DNA from 3 places in the Pseudomonas sp. NFACC46-3 genome. Region 3 is predicted to be linked to each of the others. Evidence: predicted binding sites of a transcription regulator. Region 3 holds the regulator's gene; each other region holds the start of a gene.

Region 1 (7,491 bases), on a different contig from region 3:
CCGAAGTGGCCTTTGCCGAAATGACCAAGGACGGCTCGGTGCGCCATGCGGTTTTCCATGGCTTGCGCGACGACAAGCCGGCCAAGGACATTACCCAGGAGCTGGCCAAGCCCGTGAAAAAAAACGCTACGGCAAAAAAAAACAAAGCCAAGGATGAGCCTGGCGCGACACCGGCCAGGACCAAGAGCAAGGCCAAGGCACCGGCCTTGGACGGCAAGGTCCGCATCACCCATCCGGATCGGGTCATTGACGCCAGCAGCGGCACCACCAAGCTGCAACTGGCCGAGTACTACGCCAGCGTGGCCGAATTCATCCTGCCGGAACTGGAAGACCGCCCGGTCGCCTTGGTCCGGGCGCCGGATGGCATCGCCGGTGAGCTGTTCTTCCAGAAGAACCCCGAGCGCCTGGCGATTCCCGGTATCACCAGCCTGGACAAGGAACTGACCGGGCAGCCGGTGATGATCATCAACAACGCCGAGGCGCTGATCGGCGCGGTGCAGATGAGCACCGTGGAACTGCACACTTGGAATGCCACGTCTGTCGATCTGGACAAGCCCGACCGCTTCGTCCTCGACCTTGACCCGGACCCGGCGCTGCCCTGGAAAAGCATGGTCGAGGCGACGCAGCTCACCTTGTCGGTGCTCGATGAACTAGGCCTCAAGGCGTTCCTCAAGACCAGCGGCGGCAAGGGCATTCATGTGGTGGTGCCGCTGACGCGCAAACTGGGTTGGGACGAGGTCAAGGGGTTCAGTCATGCGATTGTCAGTCACATGGCCAAGCTGCTGCCAGACCGTTTTTCGGCGGTGTCCGGGCCGAAGAATCGGGTAGGGCGGATTTTCATCGATTACCTGCGCAATGGGTTGGGCGCTACCACCATTTGCGCTTATGCCGCCCGGACTCGGGAAGGGTTGCCGGTGTCGGTGCCGATCTTTCGCGAGGAGGTGGCCGAGCTCAAGGGGGCGAATTTGTGGAACGTGCACAATGTTCATGAGCGTCTGGCGGAGGTTGGGCATGAGCCTTGGGCTGGGCTCAAGCGAGCTCGGCAGAGTATTACGGCTGAGATGCGCAGGCGTATCGGTATGAAGAAAGTTTAACCGGATCACCTCAAGCCGCTGTCATCGGCATTGTGCACCCCGAAAACGCATTCAGCCCACCGGGACACGCATATATTCCGGCTGCAGGTAGTTGAACCAGAGCAGGATCATTTCCACCAGGATCGTCACCAGGACCAGCAGGCCCACGCCCCAGACACTTGCCGAATACAGCAGGCCCTGTTCCTTCTTGAGGCCCATGAACTTGGGCAGCCCGACGAACAGCAGGAGCGTCGAGTAGGCCGACGCCAGTAAAAGCACTGCCACGGCCAGCCAGCGGCTCGGGTAAAGCCCGAAGATTCCGGCCAGGAAGTACGGCGTTGCGGTATAGGCGGCGAAGCCGATGCATTGGTTGACCGTCGGGCGGACGTCGAAGGTGCGGGACATCCAGCGAATGAACAGGCCCATCAACGTGACGCCGACGACGATGGTCACGTACAGCAGCACGCACAATTGAAGCGCGCTGGCACTGCTGAGTCGTACCGTTTCGTTTTCGGCCAGGCTCCATCCGGTCCAAGTGGTGCCGATGAACAGGCATACCGCGGGGATCAGCGCGAGCAGCAGCAAATGAGCCAGGTAATGGCGTGGATGCGCCTGTTCTTGCTCGCGTATGTCGGCCCAGGCGAATTCGGGCTGCGTGAACAGTTTGACGAAAGGTGCGGACATGACGACCTCCTGATCAGGACGGCCTCTGCATGAGGCCCTTATGGAGTTTGAGGTACAGAAAAAGGCTCGGGTTTCATTTATTTGCTGGTCCTGGCCGACGGGGCGATAAAGGGAATGAAACACAACGGTAGAGGTCAACCCATCAGCATCCCCGAAGGACCGTCTGCCATGACTGTTGCCCAAATCCTGGTTGATTATTTGCGCGATCATGACCTGCGCCTGACCACAGCCGAATCCTGCACCGCCGGACAGATCGTCACATTGCTGGCCGAGGTGCCCGGCAGTGGTTCACTGATCGAAAGCGGTTATGTGGTGTACTCCCCTGAGGCCAAGCAGCGCTTGCTCGGTGTCAGCCCGCGCACCATCGAGACCTTCAATCTCACCAGCCGTGAAGTCGCCGAGGAAATGGCCCTCGGCGCCTTGCACGATGCCAATGCCAATGCGGCGGTGGCCACCACTGGTCTGCTCGGGCCAGACGACAAGGACGGAATACCCGCCGGCACCGTCTGCTTTGCCTGGGCGTTCGATGTGGACGGTCAGCGAGCACTGTTCAGCCGTTGCGTGCGCTTCTTCGGCAGTCGCGGTCAGGTGCAATTGTGGGCCGCCGAATACGTGCTGCAACAACTGCCCGGCTTTCACCAGCGCGCCATGGCCGGCGAGCGGCGATAGGAGGGCGGGCCATGAGCGATCCATACGAGCAGGACGACCACCGCAGCCGCCAGTTTCCGGTATGCGAAGACATGGCGTTCCAGCACAAGGTCTGGCGTTTCGAGCGAGTTGGCTGGTACGTGTTGGTGCTGTTGGTGATCCTGGCCTTGCTGGGGCTGTTCTCCCGTGGCCCGCTGAGCAACCGGGAGCTGCACAGCGACGACGGCAGCCTGGGCGTCGAGTATCAGGCCTTCCACCGCAACGGCTCCAGCAACGTCCTGGTCATCCGTCTCAAGGGCCAGCCCAACGCCGTGTTGGAAGTCGAGTTGGGTGGCGATTGGCTGGAAGGTTTCGAGGTGCAAGCGTTGCAACCTGCACCGCTGCGCTCGGCGGGCGCGGGGCAGGGCATGACCCTCTGGGTACAGGCCGATGAACGAGGGCAGGCCAGCCTGCACCTGTCATTGCTCGGCGACGGTTTCGGGACCTATCACAGCCGCATCGCAACCCCTGGCGGTGCCTCGGTGAGTTTCAATCAGTTCATTTTTCCTTAGGTGACCTATGGATTCGGTGCTGCGAGCGGCCGTGATGTACGCGGCGTTGATGGTGTTGTTCAAGATCGCCGGGCGACGTTCGCTGGCAGAAATCACCACCTTTGATTTCGTGTTGTTGATGATCATCGGCGAGGCCACTCAACAGGCGCTGTTGGGGGATGATTTCTCGATGACCAACGCGCTGATGGTGATCGTGACGCTGATTGCCATCGATGTCGGCTTCTCATTGCTTAAACTGCGCTCCCAATGGGTTTCGCGCCTGATCGACGGTGGCCCGACCATCATCGTCGAGGACGGACGAATTCTGCACGGGCGGATGCGTCATGCGCGGTTGGTGGAGGCGGACATCATGGAGGCGGCACGCTCCAGCCAGGGCATCGAGGCCCTGGAGCAGATCAAGTTCGCGATCATCGAGCGCAATGGGAAGATTTCGGTGATTGCCAAGGAGTAACCCCGAGTGCTGGCGAACTTCATTGTGGCGAGGGGATTTATCCCCGTTGGGCTGAAGCAGCCCCAATAGGCCAACACTCGGGATCAGCCTGATATACCAGGTGAGCTTTTTAGGGCTGCTTCAGCCTAGCGGGGATAAATCCCCTCGCCACAAAAGCAGTCCCAACCTTGATCAGAGCATCGGCTTGCCTCCGGTAATCCCATAACGGGCTCCGGAAATGTAGCTGGCTTCGTCCGAGGCCAGCAGCACATAGATCGGCGCCACTTCAACCGGCTGGCCAGGGCGGCCAAGGGGTGTCTGGGAGCCGAAATTCTGTACTTCTTCCTCGGGCATGGTCGCCACGATCAGCGGCGTCCAGATCGGTCCGGGTGCCACGCTGTTCACACGAATGCCCTTGGGGCCGAGCATTTGCGCCAAGCCGCCGGTGAAGTTGGCAATGGCGCCCTTGGTGGTGGCATAGGCCAGCAGCGTCGGCTTGGGCATGTCGGAGTTGACCGAACTGGTATTGATGATCGAGCCACCCGGCTTCATGTGCGGCACGGCGGCCTGGCAGATCCTGAACATCGCGGTGATGTTGATATCGAAGGTACGCCCCCATTCTTCGTCGGGAATATCCTCCAGGTTTTCGTGGGTCATCTGGAACGCGGCGTTGTTGACCAGGACATCGATATGCCCGAAGCGGGCGACGGTTTCATCGACGATCTTGCGGCACAAGCCTTTGTCCGCCAGATCACCGGGCAGCAATAGGCATTGGCGCCCGGCCTGCTCGACCCAGCGTGCGGTTTCCCGGGCGTCTTCATGCTCGTCCAGGTAGGCAATCGCCACATCCGCACCTTCACGGGCGAAGGCAATGGCCACGGCACGACCGATGCCGCTGTCGGCGCCGGTGATCAGGGCGATTTTGTTCGCCAATCGTCCGGAGCCGGTGTAGCTCTGTTCGCCGCAGTCCGGGTAAGGGTCCATTTTGCGCTGGCTGCCGGGCACCGGCTGGCTTTGTTTAGGGAAAGGCGGGAAAGGGTAGTCGACCATCGTCGTTCTCCAGGTGGGTTGCGATGGAGGGTGGACTTTGGGTTTTCGGGCAGAGTTCGGTCGAATTGTCCGGCCAGTCGATGAGCGTAGTAAGGCGTGTTTCGTCGGCGAATAGAGGGGCCTGGCGAACATTGGATGGGCCTGTATTCTCCAATGTGAGTACAGGTGTCGTTTAAGGAGCAGGGCAATGTTCAGCCACATACAGATCGGCGCGCGCGACCTGCCGACAATGGTCGCTTTTTATGATGCAGTCCTCGGCTGCCTGGGGCTGGAGCGTATCGAGGGCGAAAATGATTCGGGCCCGCCGGGAGAAGGCTGGCGTCAGCCCGGCAAGCATTGGCCCCAGGTTTTCGTCCAGTTGCCTTTCAATGGCCTGCCCGCTACGTGGGGCAATGGCATGCAAGTGAGCTTCGCCGCGGACTCCCCGCAAACCGTGCGTGCTGCCTGGGAGCAGGCGATTGCCATGGGCGGCTCCGACGAAGGCCCTCCCGGCCCGAGGCCGCAGTATTGCGAAGGCTATTTTGGGGCCTATTGCCGCGATCCGGAGGGCAACAAGCTGTGCTTTGTCCATGCGCCGGATATGCATGAATAAAGCACAGACCCCATTGCGGCCAGGAGCTTGTGTGGCGAGGGAGCTTGCTCCCGCTGGGGCGCGTAGCGGCCCCTATCTGAGGGCTGCTTCGCAGGCCAGCGGGAGCAAGCTCCCTCGCCACAGGATCAGCCCCTGGCCCTCAGGCTGCGCTCCATCCGCGTGATCCCTTCCTCCAGCAGCGCCCGCGGGCAGCCGAAGTTCAAGCGCACGAACTGACCGGCGTCGTCGCCAAAATCCAGGCCGGCACTCAGCCCCACCTTGGCTTCTTTCAGGAAGAAGCCCTGCGGGTCATCCAGTCCCAACCCGGAGCAATCCAGCCAAGCCAGGTAAGTGCCCTGGGGTACGGTCATGGTGATGCCCGGCAGGCGAGTGTTCACTGCATCGACCAGGTAATCGCGGTTGGCTTGCAGGTACGCCTTCAGGGCCTCTAGCCACGGACCGGCTTCGCTATAGGCCGCACGGGTCGCTTCAAGGCCCAGGGCATTGACGCTGTCGACCATGCCGGCCCGGGCGCTGTTGACCCGTTCGCGCAGCTTGGTGTTCTGGATAATGGCGAACGAGGTCTTCAACCCGGCGATATTGAAGGCCTTGCTGGCGGACATCAGGGTGATGGTGCGCTCGGCAATCTCCGGGCTGAGGGAGGCGGTTGGAATGTGCACACGGCCGTCGAAGCACAGTTCGGCATGGATTTCGTCGGAGATGATCCAGGCGTCCTGCTCCAGGCAGATGTCTGCCACGGCCTTGAGTTCCTGGCGGTCAAACACCTTGCCCAACGGGTTGTGAGGATTGCTCAGCAACAGCGCGCCACCGCCCTGCAAGGCCTCGCGCAACGCAGCCAATGGCGTGTGGAATTCACCGTTGACCGGGTGGAATGGCAATTCCACTTTGTTCAACTGCCAGTGACCTGGGGCGTTGCGCAGCGGCGGGTAGTTGGGCACCTGCACCACGACATTCTGCTGGGGCTCTACCAAGGCATGCAGGGCCATGTTGAAGCCCGGCTCGACACCCGGCAGGAACACAATCTGCTGGGGCTCGACGCGCCAGGCGTACTTGCTCCACAGATCGGCCACGACGGCGGCGCGCAGATCGTCCTGGGCCACGCTGTAGCCCAGCATCGGATGTTCCAGGCGCTTGTGCAGCGCGTCGATGATCACGGGTGGGGCGGGGAAGTCCATATCGGCGACCCACATCGGCAACACATCGGCCGGGTAGCGGCTCCATTTGGTACTGCCGGTGCCGTGGCGTTCCAATACCGTGTCGAAATCGAAAGTCATGGGGGTTCCATCAGTCAGTCATGAGATGGCGAACATCATAAAGCAAAGGCCAGTGAGAAAAGCTTGGTGGCGTAGTGCCACCAACTGATGATAATCAGTTACAGTTCACTGTCGAAACGCCCCAAAGACGTGAACGGCATTGGTAACGGACCCTCCAGGCCTTTGAAAAGGACGACCCCCATGACATCGCCCGTGCGCTTTAACGATCACCACCGTAGAGCCGATCGCATCATGTTGGGGCTGCTTTGGCTCACGTTGTTGTATTCCCTGAGCCTGGCATTCCTGCACTCGACGTTTACCCAGGCGCTGCTGGTCGGAGCGACAACCTGCGTGGCGAGCACCGCGCTTTATCGCGTCCTGGTGGGCACTCGGGCCATGCGCTGTGTTATCGCGGTGGCGTTGATGGTCATGGCGGCATTGCACATCAACCAGACCCAGGGTGTGATCGAATTCCACTTCGGGATCTTCGTGCTGCTGGCCGTGTTGACGTTCTACCGTGACTGGCTGCCGATTGTCGTGGCCGCCGCCACCATTGCGGTTCATCACCTCGGTTTTCACTGGCTCCAACACCAGGGTTATCCGGTGTTCGTGATGGATACCCACGGTGGCTGGTCGATGGTCTTTCTCCACGCGTTCTACGTGGTAGTGGAAAGTGTGATCCTGGTTTACCTGGCGAACCAGAGCCTGGCCGACGCCACGGAAAACCAGGATGTGCTCGATAAGGTTCTGGTGGCGGCCGCGCAATTGAGCAACGACGCTGGCAGGCAGCACAACGAGGGCGTCAAGGTCTCGTCGAGCGAGCGTTTCGATCATTTCCTCCAGCAGGTCACCCAACTGGTGGACGGCGTGGTGCGCGACACCCGAAACCTCTCGGACCTGGGCCAGGACCTGTCCCAAGTCGGCCAGACCCTGGAAACCGGCGCCCGCCACCAACTCGATGAAGTGGCGCAGATGAGCGGAGCGATCAGCCATCTGGTCCAGGCCATGGAGAACATCGCCGGCCATGTCGACCAGACCTTGCAGCGTGCCGGCCAGGCCAACGAGCAGGTCAACCGCGGGCGCAGCACGGTTGACCAGACCCGAGAAGAGATCGTCGAGCTGGCCGGGCGCATCAACCTGACCAACGAAACCGTGCAAGTCCTGGCTGAACAGGCGCAACAGATCGGCCAGGTGCTGGATGTGATCAATG
Region 2 (7,491 bases), on a different contig from region 3:
GCCACGGGTTGCAGGTCATCGCGGTCGGCAATCAGTTCGCCCTGAGTGTTGCAGGCGTCACGATCGTCCGGCCGTTCCACGCAGTAGCGGCGCAGGCGATTGAGGTCCGGCGTCGCACCGGACAGGATCAGCGCGGTTTCACCACCGGCCGAATAGCCGATCACCCCGACCTGCCCGGCGCTGACGAACGGCGACAGTATCGGGTCGTTGAGCGTGGCGGTGATGGCTTCGGAAATCTGGATCGGCCGGCCGTACAGGTTGCTCAGGGTGCCAAGCCGGCTGTGATCCTGGGCATTGTCGCCGGGATGAATCACCGCCACCACGACAAACCCCTTGCGTGCCAGGGAGGTGGCCAGGTCATGCAGGGCCAACGGCGTGCCGGTGTTGCCATGGGACAACATCAATAGCGGGAAGCGGCCGATGGCGATCTGGGCGTCCGGCGCGGCATCGATCTGGTAGCCACCCAGCAGGCTGGATTGTTCCCGGTCGGTGGACGGATAGAAGGCGATGGCGTGCATCGGTTGCTGATCCAGCGGATCGAGAAAACTCAGCTCATGGAAACCGGCGCTCCAATGCGGATGTGGGCCCGGTGCGGCCTGCACTGGACCGAGACTGGCAAACAAGCAAAGCAGCAGCGCCGCACCAAAACGTATCATCGAATCATCCACCTTCACCAGCGCACGGGAAGGCCCCGTCGCTCGCACGCTTGGCCGTGCATATCCTGCGCCAGAATCCTCGGCGCCGAATGCAGTAAAACCCTGCATCCCGACCATCCAATGACGACGAGAATACAGGGTTTTACGAAGGTTGCCCGAAGCGCTTGCTGCCTTTACGCAGGTTTTACGCAGCGGCGAACTGTTCGCCGATCTGCGCCTGGGCTTCGTTCATGCCCTTATTGCGCATGTCATCGCCCTTGGCCAGCCCTTCCGCACGGACGAATTCGATGTCGGTGATGCCCAGGAAACCGAACATCACCTTCAGGTATTCCTCGTGCCCCACGCTGCTTGGCTGGCCGGCATGCAAGCCACCCGCGGTGGAAACGATCACCAGCTTCTTGCCACCGCACAGGCCTTCGAAGCCAGCTTCGGTGTAGCGGAACGTCTGGCCGGCCACGGCAATGCGGTCGATCCAAGCCTTGAGTTGGGTCGGAATGCTGAAGTTGTACATTGGCGCGGCGATGACCAGCGCATCCGCCGCCTGGAACTCTGCCATTGTCTCGGTGCTAAGGTCGGCTTCGTACTTGAGCGCAGCGTCACGCAATTCGGCGCTGGTACCGGCGGCAACCAGCGTCTGGGCGGAAAAATGGCTGATGGCGTCGGCGGCCAGGTCACGGTAAGTAACGGTGATGCCTGGCTCGGCAACTTTCCAGGCTTCAACCACTTGACGGCTCAATTGGCGGGAAGCGGAGTTGTCACCGAGGATGCTCGAATCGATGTGCAGTAGTTTCATATCAATGCTCTCCAAATGAGGACCGCAACCGGGCGATCAATTGGCGACCATCCTACATATGAGACCAATTATCGATAAGTCAGCATAAATGCGATAGTTTGTCCCATTGACAGGACAATCGAGTTCAACATGCAAGACCTCAATGACTTGTATTACTTCGCCAAAGTCGTCGAAGCCGGCGGTTTCGCGGCGGCTGGGCGCGCGCTGGGCATTCCCAAGTCGCGGTTGTCGCGGCGTATCGCCGAGCTGGAAGAACGCCTCGGCGCCCGGTTGCTCCAGCGCACCACCCGCCAATTGAAATTGACCGCGGTCGGCGAACGTTATCTGCGCCATTGCCAGGCCATGTTGCTGGAGGCCGAGATGGCCGACGAGGCAGTGGCGAGCATGTCCAGCGAACCCCGCGGCCGACTGCGGGTGTCGAGTCCGGTGGGCTTGGCCCACCAGTTCCTGCCGGCGATAATCGAAACCTTCCTGGTGAAATACCCTTTGGTGCAACTGGATATGACCCTGCTCAACCGGCGGGTGGACTTGATCGGCGAAGGCATCGATGTGGCGTTGCGCGTGCGCGATCTGGGGGACGAGGATCCCTTGCTGATGACCCGGCGCCTGCGCCAGGCGCGACTGATGATGGTTGCCAGCCCGGCCTTTGTCGCAGGACGGCGGATCGAAACCCCGGACGATCTCAAGCAACTGCCGGTGCTGGGGGCATTGGAAGCCGATCGCCAGGTGCACCTGCGCCTGGTCAGCGCCGATGGGCAGCGGGTGGAACTGAGCCTGGAAGCCCGCCTGGGCATCGACGACTTCATTGTGCGCCGGGCCTGCACCCTCGCCGGCCTGGGCTTCACCTTATTGCCGAGCATGTATTGCGAGCAGGAATTGCAGGACGGCACACTGGTGGAACTCTTGCCTGGATGGTCATCGCCCGATGGCTGGCTCCAGGCGGTCTACCCGCATCGGCGTGGCGTGCTGCCAGCGGTGCGTGCATGGATCGATCATTTGGTGGAAGCCTTCGAGGGCTGTGGAGATAGAACGATATGAGGTTGAGCGAAGAGGATGTCGCGCAGTTTTGCCTGGGCCTGCCCGGCGCCAGGGAGGACTACAAATGGGGCGGCGTGCGGGTGTTTTCCATTGCCGGGAACAAGATGTTCGCCCTGCAGGGCCTGCGAGGCGACTCGCTGGCGTTCAAGGTCGACAAGGATCTGTTCCTGGGCCATTGCGACCGACCGGGCATTCACCCCGCGCCTTACCTGGCGCGGGCCCAGTGGGTCATCATGCAAGTGCCCTACCCGCTGGGGGCCGAAGAGTTGCGTGGCCTGCTGCAACGCTCACACCAATTGGTGGTCAGCAAATTGCCCAAGCGCACCCAGGTGGGCTTGTTGCTCTAGTCATTCAGAACAGATAGCTGCCCAGGAACAACTGGTCGATCCAGAACACCTGGTGCAACAGCACGATGAACCAGAACACGACCTGAAACGACACTTTGCGAGTCTTGTGGCGAAACAGCTGCTGGGCCAGCAAGGCTCCGGGCCAACCGCCGGCCAGCTCCACCGCATGCAGCACATTCTCCGGGGTGCGCCAGGTGTCGGCGCGCGCCTTGCGCTTGTCGCTCCAGTACAGCAGGAATGCCACCACGCTGACGCCGCCATAAGCCACCATCGGCACCCACGACACCGCCCGCAGCCCCAACAGGAGCGAACCGAACAACGGCAAGGCACAGAGCAGCGCAAACAGCATCAGTTTGAGCCGCAGGTGCTGCACGGTGCCTTCAGCATTGCGCCCGGCGTGTTTGCGGCTGCGTGATTGGTTCATGGCTTGGCAGCGGTCCAGTCCACCCAGCCGAACTGCCAGGTTGCCAGGATCAACAGGCCGAAGGCGATTCGATACCAGGCGAACACGGCGTAGCTGTGGCTGGCGATGAATCGCAGCAGGCCCTTGACCGCAATCATGGCGAAAATGAACGCGGTGACGAAGCCAATGGCGAACACCGGGAAATCCGCCGGGACGAACAGTTCACGGTATTTGTAGCCCGAGTAGACCGCCGCGCCAACCATGGTCGGCATCGCCAGGAAGAACGAAAACTCGGTAGCGGTTTTACGCGACAGCCCGAACAGCAGGCCACCAATGATGGTCGCGCCGGAACGGGAGGTGCCTGGGATCATCGCAATGCATTGGGCCAGGCCGACCTTCAGGGCATCTTTCCAGGAGATCTCGTCCACCGTTGCGGCGTGCACCTGGTGCTGGCGCTTCTCGGCCCAGAGCATCACCAGGCCGCCCACCACCAACGCGGTGGCCACCGTGACCGGGTTGAACAGGTAGTGGTGGATCCAGTCGGCGAACAGCACGCCCAAGACCACGGCGGGCAGGAAGGCGATCAGCAGGTTGGCGGTAAAGCGGCGGGCGCTGGGCTGCGTCGGCAGGCCCAGCACCACGTCAAAGATCTTGCGGCGAAACTCCCAGACCACCGCCAGGATCGCGCCGAGCTGGATGATAATGTTGAACGCCATCGCACGCTCACCGCCGAACTCGAGCAGGTCAGCGACAATGATCTGGTGTCCCGTGCTGGAAATCGGCAGAAACTCCGTCAAGCCTTCTACTACGCCAAGAATCAGTGCCGAAAAGGCGGTCCACAAATCCATTCATCCCCCAAAAAAGACGCTGTTCATGCAGGTCTTATCAATATTCAAGTGTCATGCAGGTCCCCCGCAGCGGGTGCACGATAACCGCGACCTTTCAAAAAAAACCAATGAAAAATGAGAACCGGCTCAGGTTTTGCGCTGCGGGGCCGAAATCCTATCAGACGAGCCCTGATAACGCTGCCGCGTTGTGACTCAGGTCAATGACCGATAGCGGCCGGGCGCTACAGTGCCGGCCGTCGATATGACAAGAATAAAAAAACCGGAGTGACAGCGTATGAATAGCTTGCGCAGTGTGTCGATCAGCCGACGCTTGTGGCTCATCCTGGTCGTGGCCATCGTGATGTTGTTCACGCTCGGCGCCTTGATGCTTAAACAGATCCACAGCGACCTCTACCAAGCCAAGGTGCAGAAAACCCAGCATGTGGTACAGACCGCCAGCGGCGTGCTGACTTACTACCAAGGCCTGGAAGCTGCCGGGACCCTTACCCGTGACGCCGCGCAAAAGCAGGCCCTCAGCGCCGTACGTGGCCTGCGCTATAACCAGGCTGATTATTTCTGGATCAACGACCTGACGCCGGTCATGATCATGCACCCGACCAACCCGAAGCTTGAAGGCCAGAATCTCTCGGCCATCCGTGACCCGAACGGCTATGCGCTGTTCAACGAGATGGTTGCCATCGCCAAGTCCAAGGGCGCCGGCATGATCAATTACCTCTGGCCGAAACCGGGCGCCGAGGCCCCGGTGGGCAAGACCTCCTACGTCCAACTGTTCGAGCCCTGGGGCTGGATCATCGGCTCAGGCGTGTACGTGGATGACGTCCAGGCCGAGTTTCAATCGCAGGTGATCAAGGCCTCGGTGGTTGGACTGGTCATCACCCTGCTCATGGGCCTGCTGTTGACCCTGATCGTGCGCAGCATCGTCGGCCCGTTGCAGGAAACGGTCAACGCCATGGCCAACATCGCCAGCGGCGAGAGTGACCTGACCCGCACCCTCGACACCCACGGCCAGGACGAAGTCACTCAACTGGCGCGGCATTTCAACGCCTTTACCGCCAAGTTGCGGCAAGTGGTGACCCAACTGCAAGCTTCGGCCAGTGCGCTGGGGCAATCCTCCAGTGAATTGGGCAACGACGCGGCGCAGGCCCAGGAACGCAGCCAGCAGCAGTCGCAACAAATGGAGCTGGTGGCGACCGCGATCAATGAAGTGACCTATGGCGTGCAGGACGTGGCCAAGAACGCCGAGCACGCGGCCAACGAGATGCGCGACGCCGAATCCCAGGCCCAGCAAGGCCAGGTCAACATCGATGGCAGCTTGCAGCAGATCGACCGCCTGTCCCAGACCATCGACCAGGCGGTGGAAGTGATCCGCACCCTGGCGAGTGAAAGCACCCAGATTGGCAGCGTGCTGGAGGTAATTCGCTCCATTGCCGAGCAGACCAACCTGCTGGCCCTCAACGCCGCAATCGAAGCCGCCCGCGCCGGCGAACAGGGCCGGGGCTTCGCGGTGGTCGCCGATGAAGTGCGGTTGCTGGCCCAGCGTACTCAGAAGTCCACTGCAGAGATCCAGGCGATGATCGAGCGCCTGCAAACCCATTCCGAAGCCGCCGTGAAAGTCATCGGCGACAGCAGCCGTGCTTCGCAACTGACCATCGAACAGGCCGGCCTGGCCGGTGCCAGCCTCAACGCCATCGGCCAGGCCCTGCGCAATCTCAACAACCTGAACGCCTCCATCGCCAGCGCCACGTTGCAACAAGCCCATGTGGTGGAAGACATCAACCAGAACGTCACCCAGGCCGCCGGCCTGTCCCACAGCACCGCCATGGCCGCCGAACAATCCAGCCAGGCAAGCACCCGCCTCAAGGCATTGAGTGAACAGTTGAACGGGTTGCTCACGCAGTTCCGGGTCTAAAGATCGGTAGCCCCCCTGTGGGAGCGGGCTTTGGATTAGATCGTTCCCACGCTCCGCGTGGGAATGCATCCCGTGACGCTCTGCGTCACCTCCAGAAGCGGAACGTGGAGCGTCCCTGGCGGCATTTCCACGCAGGAGCGTGGGAACGAACGTAATCCCTTGCTCGCGATAGCGACGGCACATTCAACATTGGTATTGGAGCTGCCCACGCCATAGCGTTTACAATCGCCGCCCTCTTCTATTCCCCAAGGAACCGCCATGTCCGGGCTTGAACTGTTTGCCGCAGCCCTCGGCGTGATCGCTGTCTGGTTGACCGTCAAGCAGAACCCCTGGTGCTGGCCGATAGGCCTGGTCATGGTGTTGCTGTACAGCTGGATTTTTTTCGAGGTGAAGTTGTACTCGGACATGCTGCTGCAGGTTGTCTACGCAGTGCTGCAACTCTACGGTTGGTGGCAATGGACCCGTGCCGGGCACAATCATGATGGACGCCAGGTCAGCAGTCTCGGTGGGGCGTCAGTGCTGTCCGGCCTGGCTATCGGTGCGGCAGGCAGCCTGCTGTTGGGCGCCGCCATGGCCCACTGGACCGATGCCGCCCAGCCCTGGCTCGATGCCGCGCTCACCGGTTTCAGCCTCGTGGCCCAGTGGTGGATGGCGCAGAAACGCGTGCAATGCTGGCCGCTGTGGATTGCCCTGGACGTGATCTTCGTCGGCCTGTTCATCTACAAAGGCTTGCACCTGACTGCCGCGCTCTATGCCCTGTTCACCCTGTTGGCCGTGCAAGGCTGGCGGGAATGGCGCGCCGACCCGGCCCTGCGCGCATGAAGGTGGTGGTGCTGACCGGCCCGGAATCCAGCGGCAAGAGTTGGCTGGCGGCGCAATTGCAGGAACATTTTGGTGGCGTGCGGGTGGATGAGTACGTACGCCATTTCATGGAGCAGACCCAACGCGACACCTGCCTGGCGGACATCACCGACATCGCCTCCAGCCAATTGGCCTGGGAAGATGAGGCGCGTGCCCGCCGGCCGGCGCTGTTGATCCTCGACACGCACCTGCTGAGCAACATCCTCTGGAGCCAGACCCTGTTCGGCGACTGCCCGGACTGGCTCGAGCCGGCCCTGCTGGCCCGCCATTATGACCTGCACTTGTTGCTGAGCCCCGAGCAAGTCGAATGGACCGGCGACGGTTTGCGCTGCCAACCCGAACTGGCAGAACGCATGGATTTCTTCGAGGCGATCGAGCGTTGGCTGGTTCGGCATCAACGGCATTTCCAAGTGATTGAAGGCGATTGGACGCAACGTCGGGACCAGGTGTTCGCCGCCGTGACCCGACTGCTCGAAATCTGACGTATCGCGAGGGATGTGTTGCGTTCTTGAAACACCTGCCCCCCCTCAAACCCTGCCCCAGCGCCCTTTCACACAATTGTCATCCTCACTGTTAGTTTCTTGAAACACTCCCCTCCCACAGCCTGGATCCATAGCCAAACGATAGCGCACGGCC
Region 3 (7,491 bases):
GCGCCTTCATGGGTCAGGGACGAGAACATCAATACCGGGGTCGGGCAGCGCTGCATGATATGCCGCACGGCCGTGATGCCGTCCATCATCGGCATCTCGTAGTCCATGGTGATCACGTCCGGCTTGAGCGCCAGGGCCTGATCAATCGCCTCTTTGCCATTGGTCGCGGTACCGACGACCTGAATACTCGTGTCCGCCGAAAGAATTTCCGAGACGCGGCGGCGGAAAAACCCCGAATCGTCCACCACCAGGACTTTAACTACCATAAACACTCCGTTAGACGAGGCGCGGCCCTGGGCCACGCCCCTCCAGAATCAAATACGCCGAGCGGCGTAACGCTTGAGCATGCTTGGCACATCGAGGATCAACGCGATGCGGCCGTCGCCGGTGATGGTGGCGCCGGACATGCCCGGGGTGCCCTGGAGCATCTTGCCCAACGGCTTGATGACCACTTCTTCCTGGCCCACCAACTGGTCGACAACGAAGCCGATCCGCTGGGTGCCCACCGAAAGGATCACCACGTGGCCTTCGCCCTGCTCCACATGAGCGGCGGAACTGACCAGCCAGCGCTTGAGGTAGAACAGCGGCAGTGCCTTGTCCCGTACGATCACCACTTCCTGGCCGTCCACCACGTTGGTGCGCGACAGGTCGAGGTGGAAAATCTCGTTGACGTTGACCAGCGGGAAGGCGAACGCCTGGTTGCCCAGCATCACCATCAGGGTCGGCATGATCGCCAGGGTCAGCGGGACCTTGATGACGATCTTCGAGCCCTGGCCCTTGGTCGAGTAGATATTGATCGAACCGTTGAGCTGGGAAATCTTGGTTTTCACCACGTCCATGCCCACGCCACGGCCCGACACGTCGGAAATCTCGGTCTTGGTCGAGAAACCTGGGGCGAAGATCAGGTTGTAGCACTCGGTGTCGCTCAGGCGGTCAGCGGCATCCTTGTCCATCACACCGCGTTTCACCGCGATGGAACGCAGCACGTTAGGGTCCATGCCTTTGCCGTCGTCGGAGATCGATAGCAGGATGTGGTCGCCTTCCTGCTCGGCGGCCAGGATCACCTTGCCGCTGCGGACCTTGCCCGAGGCTTCGCGTTCTTCCGGCGACTCGATGCCGTGGTCGACCGCGTTGCGCACCAAGTGGACCAGCGGGTCGGCCAGGGCCTCGACAAGGTTCTTGTCGAGGTCGGTTTCTTCACCCACCAGTTCCAGGTTGATTTCTTTCTTGAGCTGGCGAGCCAGGTCGCGAACCAGGCGCGGGAAGCGCCCGAAGACTTTCTTGATCGGCTGCATCCGGGTCTTCATGACCGCGGTCTGCAGATCCGCCGTGACCACGTCGAGGTTCGACACGGCCTTGGACATGGCTTCATCCTGGCTGTTGAGGCCCAGGCGCACCAGACGGTTACGCACCAGCACCAGTTCGCCGACCATGTTCATGATCTCGTCCAGGCGCGCGGTATCGACCCGAACAGTGGTCTCGGCTTCGCTGGCCGGTTTTTCCGCTGGCGCAGCCGCCGCAGCACGGGCGGGCGCCGGAGCAGCAGCGGCAGGCTTGGCAGGTTCGGCCTTCGGTTCCGGTGCCTTGGCAGCGGGTTTGGGCGCAGCCTTGGCCGCCGGTGCAGCCGCTGCGGCAGCGGCAGCAGGCGCAGCAGAAGCGGTACCGACTTCGCTGAACTTGCCCTTGCCATGCAACTCGTCGAGCAGTGATTCGAATTCGTGATCGCTGATCAGGTCGCTGCCCGCGGTAGCAGCGGCAGGCTTGGCCGGTGTCGGCGCCGAAGCGATGGCTGAATCCAGCGCGTCAACGGCAAAGGTGCCCTTGCCATGCAACTGATCGAGCAAGGCTTCGAATTCGTCGTCGGTGATGTCCGAGCTGTCGCCCGCGGCTTTCGGGGCGGCCGGAGCCGTCGGCGGCACGACCGCATCCGGCGCGAACTGGCCCTTGCCATGGAGCTGGTCGAGCAGTGACTCGAACTCGGCATCGGTGATTTCATCGCTGGCAGCCCCATCGGCGACCGGTGCAGCAGGTGCAGCCGGAGCGACCGGCGCCTCGGCCTGGGCCTTGACGGTATTCAGGGAGTCCAGCAGTTGTTCGAATTCGTTATCGGTGATGTCGCCCGATGCCTCGGCGACCGGTTCTTCAACCGCAGGCTCGGCAACCGGAGCCGCTTCGTCAGCCGATTGCGGCTCGGCCAGGCGCGCCAGCGCAGCGAGCAGTTCGGGGGTGGCAGCGGTGATCGGCGAGCGCTCACGCACTTCGCTGAACATGCTGTTGACCGCATCCAGCGCTTCAAGCACCACGTCCATCAGTTCCGAATCAACGCGACGCTCACCCTTGCGCAGGATGTCGAACACGTTTTCGGCAATGTGACAGCACTCCACCAACTCGTTGAGCTGGAGGAAGCCGGCGCCTCCTTTTACAGTGTGGAAACCGCGAAAAATTGCATTGAGCAGATCCGCATCATCTGGTCGGCTTTCCAGCTCGACCAGCTGTTCAGACAGTTGCTCTAGAATCTCGCCGGCCTCAACCAGGAAATCCTGAAGGATCTCTTCATCGGCGCCGAAGCTCATTAATGGCTGCTCCTAAAACAGGGCTAAAACTCAGAATCCAAGGCTGGACAGCAAATCGTCCACATCGTCCTGACCGGACATAACGTCTTCTCTTTTATCGGCATGAATCTGCGGACCTTCACCCTGAGAGAGATGTTTTTGTGGATCTTTTTCAGCGAGCATCGCTTCACGGTCGTGTTCGATGCCTGCAAAGCGGTCGACCTGGCTGGCCATCAACACCAGTTTGAGCAGGTTGCTTTCGACTTCGGTGACCAACTGGGTCACGCGCTTGATCACCTGACCGGTCAGGTCTTGATAGTCCTGAGCCAGCAGGATGTCGTTGAGGTTACTGGCCACGGCGCGGTTCTCGTTGCTGCTGCGCGTCAGGAAACCGTCGACCCGACGGGCCAGCTCCCGAAATTCTTCGGCGCCGACTTCGCGCCGCATGAACCGACCCCAGTCGGTGCTCAAGGCCTGGGCTTCGTCGCTCAGGCCATTGACCAGGGGCGTTGCGCTTTCCACCAGGTCCATGGTGCGGTTGGCCGCAGCCTCGGTCAGCTTGACCACATAACCCAGACGCTCGGTGGCGTCGGTGATCTGCGAGACTTCCTCGGCCTGCGGCATATTCGGGTCGATCTGGAAATTGACAATCGCGCTGTGCAATTCACGCGTGAGCTTGCCCACCTCCTGATACAGACCGCGGTCACGGGTCTGGTTGAGCTCATGGATCATTTGAACCGCATCGCCAAAGCGACCTTTTTCAAGGCTGTCGACCAGTTCGCGGGCATGTTTTTTCAGGGTCGATTCGAAATCGCCCATTGAAGATTCGTTATCCATAGCTCCCCCGTGGCGCCGTTAACCGATGCGTTCGAAGATTTTTTCGATCTTCTCTTTCAACGCCTGGGCCGTGAAGGGTTTGACCACATAGCCGTTTACACCGGCCTGGGCCGCTTCGATGATCTGCTCGCGCTTGGCTTCGGCAGTGACCATCAGCACCGGCAGATGCTTGAGTTTTTCGTCGGCACGCACCTGGCGCAACAGGTCGATACCGGTCATGCCCGGCATGTTCCAGTCGGTGACCAGGAAATCGAAGTTGCCACTGTGCAACATCGGGAGCGCAGTGGTCCCGTCATCTGCTTCGGCCGTGTTGGTGAACCCAAGGTCACGCAACAGGTTTTTTATGATCCGCCGCATCGTTGAGAAGTCATCAACGATGAGGATTTTCATGTTCTTGTCCAATTCGACCTCCAAGCAGTCTTAAACGCGCCCAGCACCTGGACGCGCCATTTCAATCAATCCGGCACAACACTCGACAACGGTCTGGAGCACAACGGATGGAGACTGGTACAGCACCTGCCAGGCCAGCCTCGTTCGCAGTGTCCCCACACTGCCTGTCAACGCGCTCGCCACTCCCCCAAACGCCCCCGCAAACGGGCCGCGCACTGGCTGTGTAACTGGCTGACCCGCGATTCGCTGACCCCCAGGACCTCACCGATTTCCTTGAGGTTCAGCTCTTCGTCGTAGTACAGCGCCAAGACCAGCCGCTCACGCTCCGGCAGATTGGCAATCGCATCCGCCAGCGCGCTCTGGAAACGTTCATCTTCCAGGTCACGCGACGGCTCCATGTGAGCACTTGCATTATCCTCGTGCAGCCCTTCATGCTCGCCGTCCTGCAACAGGTCGTCGAAACTGAACAGGCGACTGCCCAAGGTATCGTTCAAAATCCCGTAATAATCGTCGAGACTCAACTGGAGTTCGGCCGCAACCTCGTGATCTTTAGCGTCACGCCCGGTTTTAGCTTCAATTGCCCGAATTGCATCACTGACCATGCGGGTATTGCGGTGTACCGAACGCGGCGCCCAATCGCCCTTGCGGACTTCATCGAGCATCGCACCGCGAATGCGAATACCGGCATACGTCTCGAAACTCGCGCCCTTGCTCGCGTCGTATTTGTTCGACACTTCGAGCAGGCCGATCATGCCCGCCTGGATCAAGTCCTCGACCTGGACACTGGCCGGCAACCGCGCCAGCAAGTGATAGGCGATACGCTTGACCAGTGGCGCGTAACGCTCGATCAATTCGTATTGGGCGTCCCGTGCCGATTTTTTGTAGAGATGGTTGTAACCGCTGGCTGTCATAGCACGGGCCCTGCTGTTTGTTGCACAAGACGCTCGACGAAAAATTCCAGATGCCCGCGAGGGTTGGCCGGCAGTGGCCAGGTATCGACCTTCTGGGCGATTGCCTTGAACGCCAGCGCGCATTTGGAACGTGGAAAGGCTTCATAAACGGCACGTTGCTTCTGGACGGCCTTGCGTACGCTTTCGTCGTAAGGCACTGCGCCGACGTATTGTAGGGCGACGTCCAGGAAACGATCCGTGACCTTTGTCAACTTGGCGAACAGGTTGCGTCCTTCCTGCGGGCTCTGGGCCATGTTGGCCAGGACGCGGAAGCGGTTCATGCCATAGTCGCGGTTAAGCAACTTGATCAGGGCATAGGCGTCGGTGATGGACGTCGGTTCGTCGCAGACCACCAGCAGCACTTCCTGGGCCGCGCGGACAAAACTGACGACCGAGTCACCGATACCGGCTGCGGTGTCGATCACCAGCACATCGAGGTTGTCGCCGATGTCGCTGAAAGCCTGGATCAGGCCCGCGTGCTGGGCCGGGGTCAGGTGAACCATGCTCTGGGTGCCTGAGGCAGCCGGCACGATGCGAATCCCGCCCGGCCCCTGCAACAATACGTCACGCAGCTCACAGCGCCCTTCAATCACGTCCGCCAGCGTGCGTTTGGGTGTAAGCCCCAACAACACGTCGACGTTCGCCAGGCCCAGGTCGGCGTCCAGCAGCATGACCCGTCGGCCAAGCTCTGCCAGAGCCAGGGACAAGTTCACTGACACGTTAGTCTTCCCGACGCCACCTTTGCCGCCGGTCACCGCGATCACCTGTACGGGATGCATGCTGCCCATGTTCGTTCTTTACCTTGTCTTACTTAGACGGAGGCCACATTACTGGCTGCGCGTTCACATACGGAACAATGCATGGCAGACCATCGATGTAGGTACAAAAAATATTCATGATTACCTCAGCCGACCTGCTTGGTCGGGCTGTGGTAGATATCAGCGAACATATCAGCCATGGCTTCTTCGCTGGGTTCTTCCTGCATTTGCACACTCACGGCACGACTGACCAGTTGATGACGGCGCGGCAGATGCAAATCATCCGGGATCCGCGGCCCGTCGGTCAGGTAGGCCACCGGTAATTCATGACCGATCGCCAGGCTCAACACCTCGCCCAGGCTTGCCGTTTCGTCCAGCTTAGTCAGGATGCAGCCGGCCAGCCCGCAGCGTTTGTAGCTGTGGTATGCGGCGGTTAGAACCTGTTTCTGGCTGGTGGTTGCCAATACGAGATAATTTTTTGACTTGATACCGCGTCCGGCCAGGCTTTCGAGCTGCATGCGCAGGGCTGGATCGCTGGCTTGCAGGCCTGCGGTATCGATCAGCACGACGCGTTTGCGCAGCAGCGGCTCCAGCGCCTGGGCCAGGGACTGACCCGGATCCACATGGGTCACCGACACATTGAGGATCCGGCCGAGGGTCTTGAGTTGTTCCTGGGCGCCGATACGGAAACTGTCCATGCTCACCAGGGCAATGCTCTGGGCGCCGTACTTGAGTACATAACGGGCGGCGAGCTTGGCCAGGGTGGTGGTCTTGCCCATGCCGGCAGGACCGACCATGGCGATTACCCCGCCTTCTTCCAACGGCTCGACTTCCGGGGTCGCGATCATCCGCGCCAAGTGCGCCAGCAACATGCGCCAGGCCTGACGAGGCTCCTCGATATCATTGATCAGCGCCAGCAGGTCCCGGGACAACGGGCCGGACAGGCCGATGCGTTGCAGGCGACGCCACAGGTTGGCCTGGGCTGGACGGCTGCCTTGCAGCTGGTTCCAGGCCAGGGAGCCGAGCTGGACTTCCATCAGCTCACGCAGGCTGTTGAGTTCAAAGCGCATCGAATCCAGGGCCCGCGGATCGACACCCCGGGCAGGCGCTGCGGGCGCTGGCTCAGGACGACGCGGTTCGGCGTGGGCCTGCTCGATCAGCGGTTCGGCAGCAGTCAAAGGCAGGCCGGCCGTCAGCGGCTGACCGGCAAACAATTGACGATTGGTGCCTGCCGCGCCCTCGCCTTCGCTGCTGCGCAGGCTCAGCTCGGCCTGGGCGCTGGCGATGCGCGATTGGGTCTTGCGCAGCTCGTCTTCAAGTTCCATGTTCGGAACCCGGGGAGCCAGCGCCGACAATTTATAATCCAGCGCAGCCGTCAGTTCGACACCGCCAGCGATCCGGCGATTACCGATGATGGCCGCTTCAGCGCCCAGCTCGTCACGAACCAGCTTCATGGCCTGACGCATATCGGCGGCGAAAAAACGCTTCACTTGCATAAACCACTACCTCAGCCGTTGGGCCCTACTGTCGCAACGATGGTCACTTGCTTGTTGTCCGGTATTTCCTGGTACGCCAGCACATGCAGCCCCGGAACCGCGAGGCGCCCGAATCGCGAGAGCATCGCGCGAATCGGACCGGCCACCAGCAGGATCACCGGTTGGCCTTGCATCTCTTGCCGCTGGGCTGCTTCGATCAGCGAACGCTGCAGCTTCTCGGCCATGCTTGGCTCCAGCAGAACACCCTCTTCCGAGCCTTGTCCTGCCTTCTGCAGACTATTGAGCAATATCTGTTCCAACCTTGGCTCCAAGGTGATCACAGGCAGCTCAGACTCAGTGCCTACAATGCTTTGGACGATTGCACGGGACACGCCGACCCGAACCGCAGCCACCAGGGCGGCGGTATCTTGACTCTTGGAAGCGTTGTTGGCGATAGCCTCGGCAATACTGCGTATGTCGCGCACGGGCACCTGTTCGGCCAACAGCGCCTGCAGCACCTTGAGCAACT

What was found. Region 3 encodes FliA, which starts transcription of late flagellar genes. Its sites were predicted from a motif close to CTAAAGTTTNNNNNNNNNNNGCCGNTAA; they were not measured.
Region 1: BM300_RS10360 (methyl-accepting chemotaxis protein) is a predicted target of FliA. The motif match lies at 6,359-6,386, and genes of this name have one in related genera.
Region 2: BM300_RS08135 (methyl-accepting chemotaxis protein) is a predicted target of FliA. The motif match lies at 4,211-4,238, and genes of this name have one in related genera.

The regions. Positions count from the first base shown of each region.
Region 1 covers NZ_FOTH01000007.1:100,003-107,493, reverse strand. The annotation lists gene ligD (DNA ligase D) at 1-1,094, shown strand, start outside; gene BM300_RS10395 (Yip1 family protein) at 1,146-1,757, opposite strand; gene BM300_RS10390 (CinA family protein) at 1,926-2,426, shown strand; gene BM300_RS10385 (hypothetical protein) at 2,438-2,956, shown strand; gene BM300_RS10380 (DUF421 domain-containing protein) at 2,964-3,407, shown strand; gene BM300_RS10375 (SDR family oxidoreductase) at 3,579-4,436, opposite strand; gene BM300_RS10370 (VOC family protein) at 4,624-5,028, shown strand; gene BM300_RS10365 (MalY/PatB family protein) at 5,154-6,302, opposite strand; gene BM300_RS10360 (methyl-accepting chemotaxis protein) at 6,483-7,491, shown strand, end outside.
Region 2 covers NZ_FOTH01000005.1:65,264-72,754, forward strand. The annotation lists gene BM300_RS08105 (alpha/beta hydrolase family protein) at 1-656, opposite strand, end outside; gene BM300_RS08110 (FMN-dependent NADH-azoreductase) at 841-1,449, opposite strand; gene BM300_RS08115 (LysR substrate-binding domain-containing protein) at 1,579-2,487, shown strand; gene BM300_RS08120 (MmcQ/YjbR family DNA-binding protein) at 2,484-2,834, shown strand; gene BM300_RS08125 (DUF1294 domain-containing protein) at 2,839-3,258, opposite strand; gene BM300_RS08130 (undecaprenyl-diphosphate phosphatase) at 3,255-4,085, opposite strand; gene BM300_RS08135 (methyl-accepting chemotaxis protein) at 4,360-5,994, shown strand; gene pnuC (nicotinamide riboside transporter PnuC) at 6,253-6,816, shown strand; gene BM300_RS08145 (AAA family ATPase) at 6,813-7,337, shown strand.
Region 3 covers NZ_FOTH01000030.1:48,736-56,226, reverse strand. The annotation lists gene BM300_RS24030 (protein-glutamate methylesterase/protein-glutamine glutaminase) at 1-266, opposite strand, end outside; gene BM300_RS24025 (chemotaxis protein CheA) at 315-2,573, opposite strand; gene BM300_RS24020 (protein phosphatase CheZ) at 2,604-3,389, opposite strand; gene BM300_RS24015 (chemotaxis response regulator CheY) at 3,408-3,779, opposite strand; gene fliA (RNA polymerase sigma factor FliA) at 3,947-4,690, opposite strand; gene fleN (flagellar synthesis regulator FleN) at 4,687-5,517, opposite strand; gene flhF (flagellar biosynthesis GTPase FlhF) at 5,634-6,983, opposite strand; gene flhA (flagellar biosynthesis protein FlhA) at 6,995-7,491, opposite strand, start outside.